3 regions of the Mesorhizobium sp. B2-3-13 genome follow, and region 2 is predicted to be linked to each of the others. Evidence: predicted binding sites of a transcription regulator. Region 2 holds the regulator's gene; each other region holds the start of a gene.

Evidence for each region. Region 2 encodes PhoB, which activates phosphate uptake and scavenging genes when phosphate is short. Its sites were predicted from a motif close to TGTCATNNANCTGTCAT; they were not measured.
Region 1: FJ941_RS24240 (DUF1045 domain-containing protein) is a predicted target of PhoB. The motif match lies at 2,955-2,971, and genes of this name have one in related genera.
Region 3: FJ941_RS04615 (acetoacetate decarboxylase) is a predicted target of PhoB. The motif match lies at 2,056-2,072, and genes of this name have one in related genera.

The regions. Positions count from the first base shown of each region.
Region 1 is NZ_VFVQ01000024.1:9,176-14,703, forward strand. Features, by position in the region: gene FJ941_RS24225 (COG4280 domain-containing protein) at 1-172, opposite strand, end outside; gene phnN (phosphonate metabolism protein/1,5-bisphosphokinase (PRPP-forming) PhnN) at 305-934, opposite strand; gene FJ941_RS24235 (alpha-D-ribose 1-methylphosphonate 5-triphosphate diphosphatase) at 931-2,070, opposite strand; gene FJ941_RS24240 (DUF1045 domain-containing protein) at 2,106-2,813, opposite strand; gene iolB (5-deoxy-glucuronate isomerase) at 3,068-3,880, opposite strand; gene FJ941_RS24250 (DUF3329 domain-containing protein) at 4,015-4,227, opposite strand; gene iolE (myo-inosose-2 dehydratase) at 4,290-5,207, opposite strand; gene iolD (3D-(3,5/4)-trihydroxycyclohexane-1,2-dione acylhydrolase (decyclizing)) at 5,316-5,528, opposite strand, start outside.
Region 2 is NZ_VFVQ01000025.1:30,187-35,714, reverse strand. Features, by position in the region: gene FJ941_RS24760 (sugar ABC transporter permease) at 1-763, opposite strand, end outside; gene xylF (D-xylose ABC transporter substrate-binding protein) at 906-1,946, opposite strand; gene FJ941_RS24750 (ROK family protein) at 2,218-3,465, shown strand; gene phoB (phosphate regulon transcriptional regulator PhoB) at 3,468-4,157, opposite strand; gene phoU (phosphate signaling complex protein PhoU) at 4,177-4,884, opposite strand; gene pstB (phosphate ABC transporter ATP-binding protein PstB) at 4,910-5,528, opposite strand, start outside.
Region 3 is NZ_VFVQ01000002.1:430,149-435,676, forward strand. Features, by position in the region: gene FJ941_RS04600 (NAD(P)H-dependent oxidoreductase) at 1-143, opposite strand, end outside; gene FJ941_RS04605 (phosphodiesterase) at 367-1,125, opposite strand; gene FJ941_RS04610 (3-hydroxybutyrate dehydrogenase) at 1,193-1,981, opposite strand; gene FJ941_RS04615 (acetoacetate decarboxylase) at 2,203-2,991, shown strand; gene FJ941_RS04620 (patatin-like phospholipase family protein) at 2,984-4,144, shown strand; gene FJ941_RS04625 (transporter) at 4,188-5,213, opposite strand; gene FJ941_RS04630 (inorganic phosphate transporter) at 5,303-5,528, opposite strand, start outside.

The DNA of each region.
Region 1 (5,528 bases), on a different contig from region 2:
CCAGCACCAGGGCCGCCAGCAGCGCCAGCGCCAGCGCGGCGCCCGTCAGTGCCGGACGCCAGCTGCGTGTCACTCCGACCGCAAGCACGATGGTGAAAGCTTCGACAACTTCGACCAAGGAGGCGAGAAATGCCGCCGTGATTGTCGAGAGGATGGGTGTCAATGTCTGCATCAAGGCTTCCTGTCTGGCTCGACCCTGATTCCCGGGGCGAATTCCGGATCGTAATCCAGAATCACCCTAGGCGGCCAGCATCCCCAAGCGTTCCGGCGGCAGCGCAAGCAAACGGGTGAAGCGGGCCCGGCTCTAGATCAGGCCCGACATGTCGGAAAAGGCCATCGCCTTGCGCAGCAGCTCGGCGAAGCGCTCGCCGGCCACCTCGCGCGGGCCGCTATTGTCGATCGACGTGACGCCCGGACCGGACAAGGTCACATTGGCGCTGCGCGCCAGCCGCGCCAGCACTTCGCCGCGCGACTCGCGGCCGCGCATCGCCAGCCGTTCCGCCAGCACCTCGGGCGAAGCGGTGATCTCGACGATTGCCAGATTGGCATAGCGTTCGCGCAAGGTGGGGATGATCGCGCGCGACACGTTGGCCACGGCGACGTGGCCATTGGAGACGGACCAGTCGACATCGGCAGGCAGGCCATAGCGCAGGCCATGCGCTTCCCAGGAGATGGCGAAGGCGCCGTCGGCATCGGCCTCGGCGAAGGCGGCGTCAGCCAGCGTGTCGTGATCCTCGCTCGCCGCGTCGCTCGGCCTGGTGATGACGCGGCGCACGAACTCCAGTTGCGTCTCGTCGGCGAAACGCGCCTTGGCATAACCGATCACCGTGTCCTTGCCGGCACCGCTCGGGCCCACGACAGCGACAAAGACGCCGTGACGGATCGGAAAGGTTTCGGCGGACAGTTCGCGCTCGATCAAGGCCGACACCATCATGCCACCCGGCGTCCCTGCCGCCATACGGTGCGTACGACCGGAACGTGATCGTCGACGCGCACGCGCACCAGATCGGCGCGGCGTCCCTGCTCGATGACACCGCGGTCGTCAAGGCCGACGGCCTGCGCCGGGTTCTTCGAAACCATGGCGACGGCCTGCGGCAGCGAAATGCCTTCGACCATGTCACCGAGGAAGAAGGCCGACTGGATCAGGCTGAAGGGGATGTAATCGGAGGACAGGATGTCGAGCAGGCCGTCGCTGGCCAAGGTGCGGGCCGAGACATTGCCCGAATGCGAGGCGCCGCGCATGACATTGGGCGCGCCCATCAGCACGCCGAGCCCGGCGGCCTTCGAGGCCCGCGCCGCTTCCTCGGTGGTCGGGAACTCGGCCACCCGCACGCCCTGCTCAATGGCCTCGTCGACATGGGCCGACGTGGCGTCGTCGTGGCTGGCGAGCACGATACCGCGCTCCTGGCAGGCGGCGGCGATGAAGACGCGGTTCGGTCCGGAGTTGCGTGCCGATTCGTCCATCCGCTTCTCGCAGAATTTCTGGAAGTCGCGATCCGAGAGTTTCAGCTTGCGCTGGTAGTAGTAGGCATAGGTTTCCAGATTGACGAACTGGCGCTGGCCCGGCGCATGGTCCATCAGCGATGCCAGCCTGACCCGCTCGTCGCCGTCGAAATTGGCGAATGCCTTGAGGCAATCCGGCGCTGAAACCTCGCAGCGAAGATGCAGGAAATGATCGGCCCGCAGACGGTCCTGCGCAACGCTGTCCTCGATCGCATCGGCCAGCTTGCGGATGTCGTCCAATGTCAGGTCGGCGTCTTCGTCCATGCCGACGCGGAGCGCGTCGAGCACGGTGGTGATGCCGGCGGTCGCGACCTGCGCGTCATGGGCAAGCACCGCGGCGATCGGGTTCCAGCGCACTTTCGGCCGCGGCGCGTAATGGCCTTCGAGATGATCGGTGTGGAGTTCGACCAGCCCGGGAATGATATAGTCGCCGCCCATGTCCTCGCCGATGCGGCCAGTGCCAGCATCGATGCCGGCGATAAAGCCGTCGCGCAGCACCAGTGAACCCTCGACGATCTCGTCGGCAAGAACGATGCGGGCGTTGGAAAGGACAGTTTCGACGGTCATTGCGGGTAGTCCTTGATTCTTGCAGTCGGGTTCGTTCAGGCGATTTTCCGGGCCGGGCGGCGTCCGAGGCCGTGCTGGGAAAGCGCCATGAACGGCGCACCGGGTTCGGGTTCGACAAACAATGTCAGCGCATCCACCAGCACGGGCTGGCGCAACACATCGGCGAAAAGGCTGTCGATCGCCGCGCGCAGCCGGGGGCTTTCCTGCGGTCCGGCTCGGCCGGACAGGGTCATGTGGAAGCGGAAGGTGTCGAAGACATAGGGGTAACCCCATTGGCAGAGATTGCGAAACTCGGCCGGCTTCAGCGAATCCGGACTGCGCCGCTCGATCTCGGCCTCGCTCAACGGAGCGCGAAACCGGTCGAAATCGCGCACGACGTCGTCGGCGAAGCGGTTGAGCGGAGGCAGCGGACCATCCGGCACAAGCGCGAAGAAGCCGTCGATCTGGCTGACGACAAGGCGCGGGACCGTCACGACAGGCGTTGCTTCGGCAAAACGGTCGAGCGCCGCGCGCAGCGAAGCCTCGGTCTCTGTGGCAGCCAGGTGGAAGGGCGCTTTCAGCGTGGCATGAAAGCCATAGCGGCGCGCCGAAGCGGTGTGGAAGGCCACTTCCGCCGCAGACAAGTCGGCAACGGCCTCAACAGGCCTGGTCGCGGCACCAAACGGGTCGCGGCCCAGCCAGTTGGCGGCGATTCGCGCCAGCGGCTCGTCCTGCCGGGGAGTGAAATAAATGGCATAACGCATGGGAAGTCCTCGTTAAAGCGCGCCGCGTTTGAAGTGAGGGTGCGACGCGCTTTAAATCTTCATTTGGTGCATGTCGTCGTCCCAAAACCGCTACGCACTTTTGGGTGACATGCACTGGAACTGTTGCCATAGGTGATTTCCATGACGGATTGACGAAGCTTTGAAGGGTTTTCGAAGGCAAATCGACCCTCAGGGTCGTTAGCCGACGATTTTTCAAAGCTGGACCAATAGGTTCAGCCGGAAACGCAGAGCGGTCAGGCCTTCATCAACCATTCGTGCTCGGGCGCATTGTGGAATTTCCACGTCCGCTTCGGCCCGGCCATCACATTGAGATAATAGAGGTCATAGCCGTGGCAGGCGGCACAGGGATGATAGCCCCTGGGCACCAGCACCACGTCGCCGTCCTCGATCGCCATGGCTTCGTCCAGCGCGCGCCGGCCATCCTTGTCGGCGTCGGTATAGACGCGCTGGAAGGCAAAGCCCTGCGGCGGGTTGAGGCGGTGGTAGTAGGTCTCCTCGAGATAGGATTCAGCGGGCAGGTTGTCCTGGTCATGCTTGTGCGGCGGGTAGCTCGACGTGTGGCCGCCGGGCGTGATGACCTCGACCACCAGCAATGAGTCGGCGGGCTGGCCTTCCGGCAGGATGTTGGTGACGTAGCGCGTGTTGGTGCCCTTGCCCCGCACCTCCTGGCCGAGATCGTCCGGTCCGATCACCCGGACCGGCAGGCCGCCGCCAAGGCCGGGCGCCGAGCACACGCCAAGTTCCAGCTCGGTATCGGCCGTCACCGACCAGTCCGATCCCTGCGGCACGTAGACGGACCACGGCTTGCCCTCGAAAGGCGACATGCGCTCGCCGAGCAGGCCGAGATCCTTGCCGGCGGCTGTCGCGGTACCCTTGCCGGTCACGAACACCAGGCAGACTTCACGGTCGTCCGTCTTTCCCGAGGCGCTTTCGCCTGGTTTCAGCCGATGCAGGTCGAAACCGACATAAGTCCAGCCGGCGCTTTTCGGCGTCACATGCGCGACGCGGCCATGGCCCTTGTCGGCTTTGACGAGCAGTTTGGACATTTTGTCTCTCCTGTTCCAGTGGCTTGACGGGTTGCAGCTTGTCCAGGCCGACGATTTCACCGGTTGTTCAAAAGGATCATCGCAGACGCCTCAGATTGGCCGAGGCGCTGCAAGCTAATCGCCTACGCGACCAGTCACTCCTTCGGTTCGGGCTCGGCCTCTTTTTCTTCAGCCGGCTTGTAGAGATAAAAAAACTGCCAGGCGCCGTAGCCGGCGAAACCGAGCGCGATCACGCCCCAGAACGGCGTGCCGGAAGCGAATTCGATCACCGACCAGATCAGGCAGACCGCGACGACGGCGATGCGCCGCCAAAGCGGGCGGAAGAACGGGTGTTCATAATCTTTCATCGCGCCATCCGTAACTCAGCAATCTGCCTCAGATAGACCGCGCGGCACCGTGAATCCAGCCTTCAGGCACTCGGAAAGCCTTGCGTCTCGACGGTGTAGCCGGCATCCGTCATCACCCGCATCAGCTCCTTGTAGCCGACCTCAGCCATCTTGAGCGGCGGGTTCTTCCTGGGATCCTGCTCGGCCTCGACCACGAACCAGCCTTCATAGCCATGATCCGCGAAGCGCTGCACGATGGCGCCAAAATCGAGCGAACCGTCGCCCGGCACGGTGAAGGCGCCGAGCGCCACGGCGTCGAGGAAGGACTGCTTCGTACGGTCGAGCTTGTCGATCACATCCATGCGCACATCCTTCACATGGACATGGCTGATGCGCTTGTGATGGTTGTCGATGGCGCGCAGCACGTCGCCGCCGGCAAACGCGAGGTGTCCGGCATCGAGCAGCAGCGGGATGCCTTCGCCGGAATGGCGCATGAAGGCATCGAGCTCCGGCTCGGTCTCGACCACGGCCGCCATGTGATGGTGATAGGAAAGCGGCATGCCTTGCTCGGCGCACCATTCTCCGAATTCCGTCAGGCGCCGCGCGTAGGCTTTCATCTCATCACTGGTGAGCTTCGGCTTGGTGGCGAGCGGCTTGGATCGGTCGCCCTGGATCGAGCGGCCGACCTCGCCATAGACGATGCAAGGCGCGTCAACCGCCTTGAACAGGTCGATCATCGGCTGGATGCGGTCCTTGTTGGCAGCCATTTCCTCGTCGACCAGCGTGCCCGAGAACCAGCCGCCGCAGAGCGTCACGTCGGCGGCCTTCAGGATCGGCAGCATGACGGCGGGATCGTTGGGGAAGCGACGGCCCATCTCCATGCCTGTAAAGCCGGCCGAGCGCGATTGGCGCAAGCATTCCTCCAGCGACACGTCATCGCTGAGTTCGGCAAGATCGTCGTTCCACCATGCAATGGGGGACATGCCCAGTTTGGCTTTCAAGTCGTCACTCCGGTGCTAAAACAGTTCTTGTTCGTTGGAGCCGCCCTCATCCGCCTGCCGGCACCTTCTCCCCGTAAACGGGAGAAGGGAGGAGCCTCGGCGCCGACATCAATCGCCGATGGTCTGCATCTGCCGTTTCTCATCATAGACCTTGCGCGCCGCGTTGACCTGGCTGCGGGCGGACACTTCCGGCACCGCCACGTCCCACCAATGGCCGCCGGCGTCGGTGGAAACCAGCGGATCGGTGTCGATGACCAGCACGGTGGTGCGGTCGTTCTTCTTGGCCTTCTGCAGCGCGTTTTCCAGCTCGGCGATGGACGG
Region 2 (5,528 bases):
TGACGACGCCGAGCAGCGTCTCGGCCCAGATCGGCCGCAGCGGGAAGCGGAACCGCTTTCGTTGCACCCGCCCGTTGAACAGCGCAAACACGACGGCCAGGCAGGCGACGATGCCTACGACCCAGCTCCAGGTCGCACCGATCGATCCGGCCGGTCCGCCGCCCATCAGCTGGAAGGTGGCGTCGAGCGGTGCCACCGTCTGGCCGCTGGTGACCCACCAGGCGGCACCGCGCCAGACCAGCAGGCCGCCCAGCGTGACGATGAAGGCCGGCACTTCGAGATAAGCGATGACGAAGCCCTGGAAGGCGCCGATCAAAAGGCCGAGCGCCAGGCCGATGACCAGTGCCAGCACCCAGATCCATGGATTGCCGAGTTCAAGCCCCACGAACCGGACCAGGAAATGCACCTGGGCAAAGCCCATGACCATGCCGATCAGGCCCTCGGCGGAACCGACGGACAGGTCGATGTTGCGCATGACGATGACCAGCACCATGCCGCAGGCCATGATTGCGACCGCGGACGTCTGCACCGACAGATTCCACAGATTGCGCGGCGTTAGAAACGTGCGGCTGTCGAAATCGAACGGATTGACGCCAAGACGCAAGCTCGAAATCACATGCAGCGCGACCCAGATCAGCAGCAGGGCGCCGATCATGCCGAGCATACGGGTGTCGATCTCGGTCGCTTTCAGGAACCGGGCAACCGCGCCGAGTTCCGAGGCGCGCGCGGTATCGGCCTGCAGGTTGGACGTCGTGTCGGTCATGATTTCCTTCAACCGGCTGGCCGTCTGACACGGATGCCGAACCCAGCCTAGAAGCTATCCGCGTGATGCGGAAACACAAATCTTTTTGAGAAAACGCCGCGGCTTGGGGGCCGCGGCGCCTTCATTCTTCAAGCGGTCAAACTCAGTTGCAGGCCGCGACGCTGCCGGCGGCGACGCCCGCGCAGACTTCGTCCTTCTTGATCCAGCCGGCGTCGATGACGAGGTTGAGATTGTCCTTGGTGATGGCGACCGGGGTCAGGAACAGCGACTTGACGGTGTTGCCGCCAGGCGTCGTGAAGTCCTTCGCGCCGGCGATGTCGGTCATCTTCTTGCCGTCGGCGAGCTGCGAGGCGATCTCGGCGGCGTTCTTGCCGAGTTCACGCGCATCCTTCCACACCGACACGGTCTGGGTGCCGAGCGCGATGCGGTTGAGCGCGGCGTGGTCGCCGTCCTGGCCAGAGACCGGCACGGTGCCGGCGAGCCCCTGCGCCGTCAGCGCCGCGACGACGCCGCCGGCGGTGCCGTCATTGGCCGCGACCACGGCGTCGACCTTATTGTCGTTGGCGGTGAGGAACTGCTCCATGTTCTTCTGGGCGTTGGCGGGCAGCCAGCCGTCCGTATAGGCTTCGCCGACATTCTTGATCTTGCCGCTGTCGATGGCTTCCTTCAGCACTTCCATCGAGCCCGAGAACAGGAAGTCGGCATTCGGGTCGGCACCCGAGCCCTTGATGAAGACGTAATTGCCTTCAGGCTTCACCTTGAACACCTCGCGAGCCTGCATGCGGCCGACTTCCTTGTTGTCGAAGGTCAGGTAGAAGACGTCCTTGTTCTCGATCAGGCGGTCATAGCCGACGACCGGAATGCCCTCGTCGAGCGCCTTCTGCACCGCTGGGCCGATGGCCGAAGCATCCTGCGCCAGGATGATCAGCGAATTGGCGCCCTGGGAAATCAGGCTTTCGACATCGGTCAGCTGCTTGCCGGGATTGGACTGCGCATCGGCGGAAATGTACTTGTCGCCCGCGGCCTCGATCGCTTTCTTCATGGCGGCCTCGTCGGTCTTCCAGCGCTCTTCCTGGAAATTCGACCACGAAACGCCGATGACCTTGTCCTTCGCCTGCGCCACCGACGCCAGCGTCAGCGACATGGCGACACCCGCCAGGATGGCGACTGTGAATCTCTTCATGGTATATCCTCCCTGCGCCGCGTATGGCGCGACCAAACTGGCCCGAAGGCCGGCACAAAGGCCCTATTTTTTCGAGCCTCGAAAAAATACTGATCCATCGTCGGAACACTGTCAACATCGATTCTGATGGATTTTGAGGTGCCGGGAGCCTTTTTTCGAGTCCCGCAATAAATAAATGACAGCTCCTGCCGCATCTGCCAGTATTCGGCCCATTGCCGGAGAGGTTCGAGGGGGTGTCAAGAACCGCGGCGACGGGGAGGATGTGGGAAGCATGTCGGTCGGAATCCGCCACGACGATCTGCGCCGGCGCAACCGCGCCATGGTGATTGCAGCCGTGCGTCAGGGTGGTCAGCCCTCGCGCACCGAGATCGCCGCCACCACCGGCCTCAGCCACTCGACCATATCGGCGATATCAGCCGACCTGATCGACGAGGGTATCCTGACCGAAGGCAAGCCGAACGAAGCCGGTTCACTGAAACGCGGCCGGCCGCAGGTTGGCCTTGGCCTCAACCCCGAGGCCGCGGCTGTGATGACCGTGGTGCTGTCGCTGAATTTCCTGTCCGTCGCCGTCATCGATTATTCCGGCCAGGTGGTCGCCGAGGAACAGCGACGGCTGGACACGCTGACCATGTCGCGCGAGGCGCTGATCGGCGAATGCACGGCAATAGTGCGGCGGCGCCTCGAGGACCCCGATCTCGACGTCCGCAGTATTGCCCGCATCGCGCTGGCGATCCAGGGCATCACCGACAGCGAGGCGCGTGCGATGCTGTGGTCGCCGATCACGCCGCAGACGAACATTCCCTTCGCCGACATACTTGAAGCCGAGTTCGGCATCCCCGCCACCATGGAGAACGACTGCAACATGATGGCGGTGGCGCTGCGCTGGCGCGACCCCGAACGCTACCGCGACGACTTCATCGCCATCCTGCTCTCGCACGGCATCGGCATGGGCCTGGTGCTGAAGGGCGAGCTGTTCACCGGCACGCATTCATCGGGAGGCGAGTTCGGCCACATGATCCATCGCCCGGGAGGCGCGCTCTGCCGCTGCGGACGGCGCGGCTGCGTCGAGGCCTATGCCGGCAACTACGCCATCTGGCGCAACGCCAGGCAGCTTGGCGAGGACGCCGAACCGGTCGCAGATGTCAGCGATGCGCAGATGCGGACACTCGCCGCGACGGCAAGGGAGAAAGACGGACCGGAGCGCGAAGCCTATCGCAAGGCCGGCGAAGCGCTGGGCTATGGGCTGGGCAGCCTGTTCGCGCTGATCGATCCCGCACCCGTCGCCATGGTCGGCGTCAGCGCCGCCGCCTTCGACCTGATCGAGCCGGCCTTGCGCGAGGCCATCGGCCAGACCGCCGGCGGCCAGCATTCGGAATCGATTTCCTTCGACACCGAGCCGAACGAGCTGCCGCTCATCCGCGAAGGTTGCGCTATGCGCGCATTGACCTTCGTGGACCAGGAGATTTTCGCGCCGGGCGTGCTGGCGAGGCCCGGCGTTCCGGGCAAGAATGTAGCCTGATTTCAGTCTTCGCGGATCGCGTAGCCGGCGCCGCGAATGGTGCGGATCACGTCCGGCATACGGCCGTTGTTGACCGCCTTGCGCAGCCGGCCGACATGCACGTCCACGGTGCGTTCATCGATATAGATCGTCTCGCCCCAGACATTGTCGAGCAGCTGGCTGCGCGAGAACACGCGGCCGGGATGACGCATCATGAATTCGAGCAGGCGGAACTCGGTCGGTCCGAGCCGGATCTCGCTCTTCTTGCGATAGACCCGGTGCGATTCCCGGTCGAGCACGATGTCGCCGACCTTGAGCACGCTGGACAGCACTTCCGGCTTGGCGCGGCGCAGCAGCGCCTTGACCCGGGCCATGAATTCCGGTGTCGAGAACGGCTTGACCAGATAGTCGTCGGCACCGGTCGAGAGGCCGCGCACGCGGTCGCTCTCCTCGCCGCGCGCCGTCAACATGATGATCGGCAGCCTCTCGGTCTCGGACCGCATTCGCAGGCGCCGACAGAGTTCGATGCCGGAAACCGCCGGCACCATCCAGTCGAGCACCAGGAGGTCGGGCACGTTCTCCTGGAGGCGGATCTCGGCTTCGTCGCCGCGTGTCACCACCTCGACCTGGTAGCCTTCCGATTCCAGATTGTAGCGGAGAAGCACGCCGAGCGGCTCCTCGTCCTCCACCACCATGATGCGTGGCGCGATCATCGATTGATCATCCCTGCCGTCAAGCCGCCGGCACCGACATCGCCGTCTCGTCCTGCTTCGGACGGTTGGCGGGCAGTTGCGTGCCGGTCAGCACATAATACGCATTCTCGGCGATGTTGGTCACGTGGTCGCCGATGCGTTCGAGATTCTTGGCGCAGAACAAAAGATGCGTGCAAGCCGTGATGTTGCGGGGATCCTCCATCATGTAGGTCAGGAGTTCGCGGAACACCGAAGTGTATTTGATGTCGATGCGTTCGTCGTCATTCCTGAGCTTGGCGAGGGCGGCGGCATCGCCTGCCGCGTATTCCTCGACTACCCCCTGCACCTGGATCAGCACCAGCTGCGCCATGGAATCTATCGAGTGCGACAGATCGCGCGGGGTGGCGGTAAGGCCGACGGAGCCGACGCGCTTTGCAATGTTCTTGGCAAGGTCGCCGATGCGTTCGAGATCGCCCGCCATGCGGATGGAGCCGACGACATGACGCAGATCGTCGGCCATCGGCTGGCGCTTGGCGATCAGGGTGATGGCGCGATCGTCGAGTTCGCGCTGGCGCGCGTCCATGATGGCGTCGTCGGAGACGACGCGCTGTGCCAGCGCATTGTCGGAATTCAGCAGCGCCTTGGTGGCGCCGCCGACCATCGTGCCGGCAAGATCGCCCATGTCGCTGATCAGCTTGCTGATCTGTCCGAGATCCTCGTCGAAGGCTGCGACTGTGTGTTCGGCCATGATCCTGGTCCTCGTATGCGTGAGATCAGCCGAAGCGGCCGGTGATGTAGTCCTGCGTGCGCTTCTCGCGAGGCGACGTGAAGATCTTCTCGGTCTTGTCGAATTCGACCAGCTCGCCCAGATACATGAAAGCCGTCTGCTTCGAGACCCGCGCGGCCTGCTGCATGTTGTGGGTGACGATGACGATCGTGTAGTCGGCCTGCAACTCGTCGATCAATTCCTCGATCTTGGCGGTCGACAATGGGTCGAGCGCCGAGGCCGGCTCGTCGAGCAGGATGACCTCCGGCTTCACCGCCACGGTGCGGGCGATGCAAAGCCGCTGCTGCTGGCCGCCCGACAGGCTGAGTCCGCTGGCATTGAGCTTGTCCTTGACCTCGTTCCACAGCGCGGCGCGCTTCAGCGCCTGCTCGACACGGCCGTCCATCTCTGCCTTGCCGATCTTCTCATAGAGCCTGACGCCGAAGGCGATGTTCTCATAGATCGACATCGGGAACGGCGTCGGCTTCTGGAACACCATGCCGATCTTGGTGCGCAACAGGTTGAGATCCTGCGAGCGGTCGAGAACGTTCTGGCCGTCGAGCAGCACCTGACCCTCGGCGGTCTGCTTGGGGTAGAGTTCGTAGATGCGGTTGAAGACGCGCAGC
Region 3 (5,528 bases), on a different contig from region 2:
ATGCCCGACATATGGGCGACACGGGTGACGATGTCGGTTCCCATCTCGCCCGACCCGATCAGACCGATGCGGATCGGCTTGCCCGATTTGCCGCGTTCCTCGAGGTCGCGGGCAAGGCCCGTCAACGAAACATTGGAAGCCATACCACTCATTCCTCCCATAATGCAGGCCTGTTCAATCGCCTGACGGGTATTGAACATCTGTATTTCTGTCAAGACTAATGTCCAAATCCGTGTGCTTTTGCGGCACTTTCCCGGGGTCCACCGCAGGGTGGGAAAGAGGTCGGGAAAGCCGGCAAATCGCGGAATTCATTGGCCCACTCGGGCTCACAGTTGAGCGGTCGGCGTCCTGCTCCTGTTGGCGGTGTTATCCGGCAACAGGAAAATCGTGAAAATGGACGACCACTCCATCGGCATCGATGAAGATCACAGCATAAGCGGGTGGCTCGTGGCCCAGCCGCCAGCTGTCCGAAAAATCGAGGGCGCTCTGATGGTTGGTGCTGCGCAGCGTGCTGACCGGTATGCCGCGCCAGCTGCCGGCGATCAGCCTGTGGACGTGGCCGGCAAAGATGTGGCCGACATTGCCGTGGCGCAGGAGAACGTCATGGAAGGTATCGGCATTGGCGAGCTTGACCTCGTCAAGCACCGGCATGTGGATCCGGAACGGCGGATGGTGCATGAAGAGGAAGACCGGCCGGTCGCGGGCTTCCTGCAACTTCTCGTCCAGCCAGTCCAGCCGTGCCGGGCACAGCCTGCCCTCGACATGTCCGCTGTCCAGCGTATCGAGCAGGATCAGGCGGCCATCGCTGCCATCGAAAACGCTCTGGACGAACCCGCGCTCGGCTGGCGTTTGCGGGAACATCTCGACAAAAAGCGCACGGTCGTCGTGGTTGCCGAGCATCAGCCGGCAAGGCGGCACGAACCCCGACAGCGCCTCCCCCAATGCCGCATAGGCGGCGCGCTCGCCATCATTGGTCAGGTCGCCTGATATCACCACCAGATCGGCATCGGCATGGTTCCTGCCGATGTCCGCCAGGCAGGCCTCCAGCCGGTCGAGCGGATCGGAGCCATGGAGACGACCACCCGGCGCCATCAGATGCGGATCGGAGAGCTGGATGATTTTCATGGCCCCGCGCACTGCTTCCTGCCGGCGCCCCTGGCGTCGGCCTGAAGGCGTTATCTCTCGACCAGCTCTACTGTGCCGTCCAGCCGCCGTCCATCGGCAAGGTCGTGCCGGTGATCTGCTTGGCTGCATCCGAGCACAGGAACAGCGTCAGCGCCGCAAGCTCTTCCACGGTGACGAATTCCTTGGTCGGCTGCGCGGCCAAGAGCACGTCGTGCTTGACCTGTTCCTCGGTCATGCCGCGCGCCTTCATCGTGTCGGGGATCTGCTTCTCGACCAGCGGCGTCCAGACATAGCCGGGCGCGATCGCGTTGACGGTGATGCCGTCCTGCGCGACTTCCAGCGCCACCGTCTTGGTCAGGCCCGATATGCCATGCTTGGCCGAGACATAGGCCGACTTGAATGGCGAGGCGACGAGCGCATGCGCCGAGGCCGTGTTGATGATGCGGCCCCATTTGCGGCTCTTCATGCCTGGCACCACCGCCTTGATGGCGTAGAAGGCGGCCAAAAGGTTGATGCGGATGATGGCTTCCCACTTGTCGTCGGGAAACGCCTCGATCGGCGCCACATGCTGGATGCCGGCATTGTTGACCAGGATGTCCAGGCTGCCGAATGCCTCTTCGGCGTCATGGACCATGGCGGTGACGGCGGCGCCATCCATCATATTGGCATCGGAGTAGCGGCACTTGACGCCGAAATCCTTCTCGATGCCGGCGCGCTCCTGCTCGATGGCGGCGGCATCGCCCAGGCCATTGATGGTGACGTTGGCGCCCTCGGCGGCAAAGGCGCGGGCGATTGCCAAGCCGATGCCGCTGGTCGAGCCGGTGACAAGCGCATTCCTCGAAGACAGGGAACCCATGGGAGATCTCGCAAGAGGTGGGAGGAACTGATGAGAATAGTTTGTGCGACGCAACACGACAATGCCACGGCCATATGTCGGCTCGATTACAGCCCCGCGACGGCCTTTGCCAGCTCCGTGAGAAGGCGTCTTCGAGGTGACACGGCATTGTCATGGTGCCGTGCAACATATTTGCCAGCGCATTCGCGCGGGGTCATTTTCGAACCGTTGGGGGCACCTGGATGGAAATCGCCGATGTCGTGAAGCGCGCCTATGCGATGCCGCTCACCAATCCCTCCTTCCCGCCGGGTCCTTATCGTTTCTTCGACCGCGAATACATCATCATCACCTACCGCACGACACGCGAGGCGCTCGAAGCCGTCGTGCCGGCGCCGTTGGAGATCGACGAGCCGCTGGTCAAGTACGAGTTCATCCGCATGCCGGATTCGACCGGCTTCGGCGACTACACCGAGACCGGCCAGGTCATCCCGGTACGCTACAAGGGCCAACATGGCGGCTATGTCCATTCGATGTATCTCGACGACGACGCGCCGATCGCCGGCGGGCGTGAACTGTGGGGTTTCCCGAAAAAGCTTGCCAATCCCAAGATCGTTCATGAAGGCGAGGTGATCGTCGGCACGCTGCACTATGGTAGCGTGCTCTGCGCCACCGGCACGATGGGTTACAAGCACAGTGAGGCTGATCATGACCAGGTGCTCGCTTCGCTCGCCGCCCCCAATTTCCTGATCAAGATTATCCCGCATGTCGACGGCACGCCGCGCATTTGCGAGCTGGTCCGCTACTACCTCACTGATATCACGCTCAAGGAAGCCTGGACGGCGCCGGCCGCGCTCGATCTGCGGCCTCATGTCATGGCCGACGTGGCGAAGCTGCCTGTGCTTGACATCGTGTCGGCGGTTCACTTCAAGGCCGATCTGACGCTCGGCCTGGGCGAAGTCGTGCATGATTACCTCCCTGACCACAGCCGATCCGCTGCCAGCGCAACCGAGCTGGAGAAAGTCGGTGCTTGAGCGCAACCGCAACAAGGCAGCCGCCGCCACCATCGAGGAAATCACGGCGCAGTATGACCGTATCGCGCTGGTCTTTCAGGGCGGCGGCGCGCTCGGCGCCTATCAGGCAGGGGTCTACCAGGCGCTGGCCGACGCAGGCTGCGAGCCGAGCTGGCTATCAGGCGTCTCAATCGGCGCCATCAACGCCGCGATCATCGCCGGCAATGAACCGAGCCGCCGGCTGCAACGGCTGGAACAGTTCTGGCAGACGATTTCCGGCCGCAAGATCTGGTCCTACACGCCCGAAGGTGACATCTACCGCGACATCCGCAACCAGACCTCGTCGTTGATGACGATGACGATGGGCCAGCCCGGCTTCTTCAAGCCGCGCAATCCCAATCCCTGGTTCCAGCTGTCGGGAGCGGAAGGCGCCACCAGCTTCTACGACACCGCCGAGTTGAAGGACACGCTGGAGAGCCTGATCGATTTCGACGTGCTGAACGACGGCAAGAAGCGGCTGAGCGTCGGCGCGGTCAATGTCAGGACCGGTAACTTCGTCTATTTCGACACCGAGAACGTGCGTATCGAGCCGGAGCACATCATGGCGAGCGGCGCGCTGCCGCCGGCCTTCCCCTCGATCCGCATCGAGGGCGAGTATTACTGGGATGGCGGCATCGTCTCCAACACGCCGCTGCAATATCTGCTCGACCAGGAAGAGGACCGTTCCTCGCTGGTCTTCCAGGTCGATCTGTTCAGCGCCCGCGGCGTGCTGCCGCGCGGCATGGCCGACGTGCTGTCGCGCCACAAGGACATCATGTATTCGAGCCGTACGCGGCAGAACACCGACAATTTCGAGCGCATCCATGCGCTGAAGATGAAGCTGCTCGATGCGCTGAAGCGCGTGCCGCCGGAGCAGCTTAGGGACGGCGAGCAGGAGTTGATCGCCGACTATTCCAACGCCGGCGTGGTCAACATCGTCCACCTGATCTACCAGCACAAAGGCTATGAGGGCCACGCCAAGGACTACGAGTTTTCGGGCACCTCGATGCGCGAGCATTGGGAGATGGGCCTCGAGGACACCGAGCGCACGCTGCGTCACAAGAAATGGCTGATGCTGCCGACCAATGCCGACGGCGTCACCATCCACGACCTGCATCGCGAAGATCCGACCTGAAGGTCAGCCCTGAAACGCCTTGGTCCGGAATGCCGGGCCGGGCTCAAAATCTCAGATTGGCGCCGGCTCTCAGCAGGAGCCAGTAGAACAGGCCGGTCGCGCCCGCCGCGATCAGCAGCGCCAGTTCGAATCCGCCCGGCGTTTGTGTGAGCGGCAGGCCGGCGGTGTTCATGCCGAACATGCCGACGATAAGCGAGCCGGGCAAAAGCAGCGCGCTCATCACTGCAAGTGCCTTCAGGCTGCGGTTGGATTCGTCCGCGAGCTCGGCGGCGACCTCCTCCTGCAACAGCCGCGCCCGGTCGTTGACCATGACGACCTCCCGGTCGAGCCGTTCAAGACGAGTGGTGAGCCGGCGCAACGTCTCGTGTGCGCCTTCCGACAGTTTCCAGTCCGACCGGTCCTCGTCCTGGAAAAGTGCCGCCAGCGCCGAGATCGGCCGGTGCAGGGAGACCGCCAGCCGGCGAACATCTTTCAGCCGCCGCCTTTCGTCGGCAAGCCGTTCGGTCACCAGATGATCTTCCACCTCGTCGAGCCGCTTGGTGGCGGCTGCGAGCCGCAGGCTCGTTCCGCCGCAGAAGGCCAGCACGATCGCCTCGAACAGTTCGAAGGCGGTGGCGGGCCGCAGCCCCGCGGCCAGCGCCTCATGCACCTCCTCGACCGCTGCCAGCGAATGGCGGCGGCCGGTCACCAGCAGCCGCTCCGAGACCGCGAAGCGCAATCTGCCGATGGTGGTCGACTGACGCGCGATTTCGCTGTGCAGGTCGGCGGAAATGCCATGAACCACACCATCCTCATGCGCCAGCGCGGGGCTGTCCTCATGGCCTTCGAGGATCGCGTTGGCCGAAACCGGCAAGTCGCAGGTACGGCTGACCCAGGAATGGGCGCGCTGGTCGACGAGATCGACATGCAGCCACACCCAGCCTTCCGGCATCGCCAGTGCTGTGGCGATGTCGCGCGGAGCAAGCGCCACCGGCGGTTTGCCTGGCAAGCCGTGACAGGCCCAGACCAGGCCAGGCGCCGGATCCTGGTCGTCGACGGCAAGCAGGGCCAGATGCGATGCGTCGTTCATGACTGCCGCCCGAACTCGTCGCGAACCTGTCGCCGGAAAACGAGACGGCGCCAATGTGGCGCCGTCGTTAGTGTCGTCGCTTCGCCCGCTCAGAACACCTGGCGGAAGATGATGAACAGCACGAAGGCCAGCGTGATCGAGCAGGGCAGGGTCAGCACCCAGGCGAGCAGCAGGTTGCGAACCGTCGACCATTGCAGACCCGAGCCGTTGGCAGCCATGGTTCCGGCGACGCCGGACGACAGCACATGGGTCGTCGACACCGGCAGACCCAGGCGGTCGGCCATGCCGATAGTGACCATCGCCACGAGTTCGGCG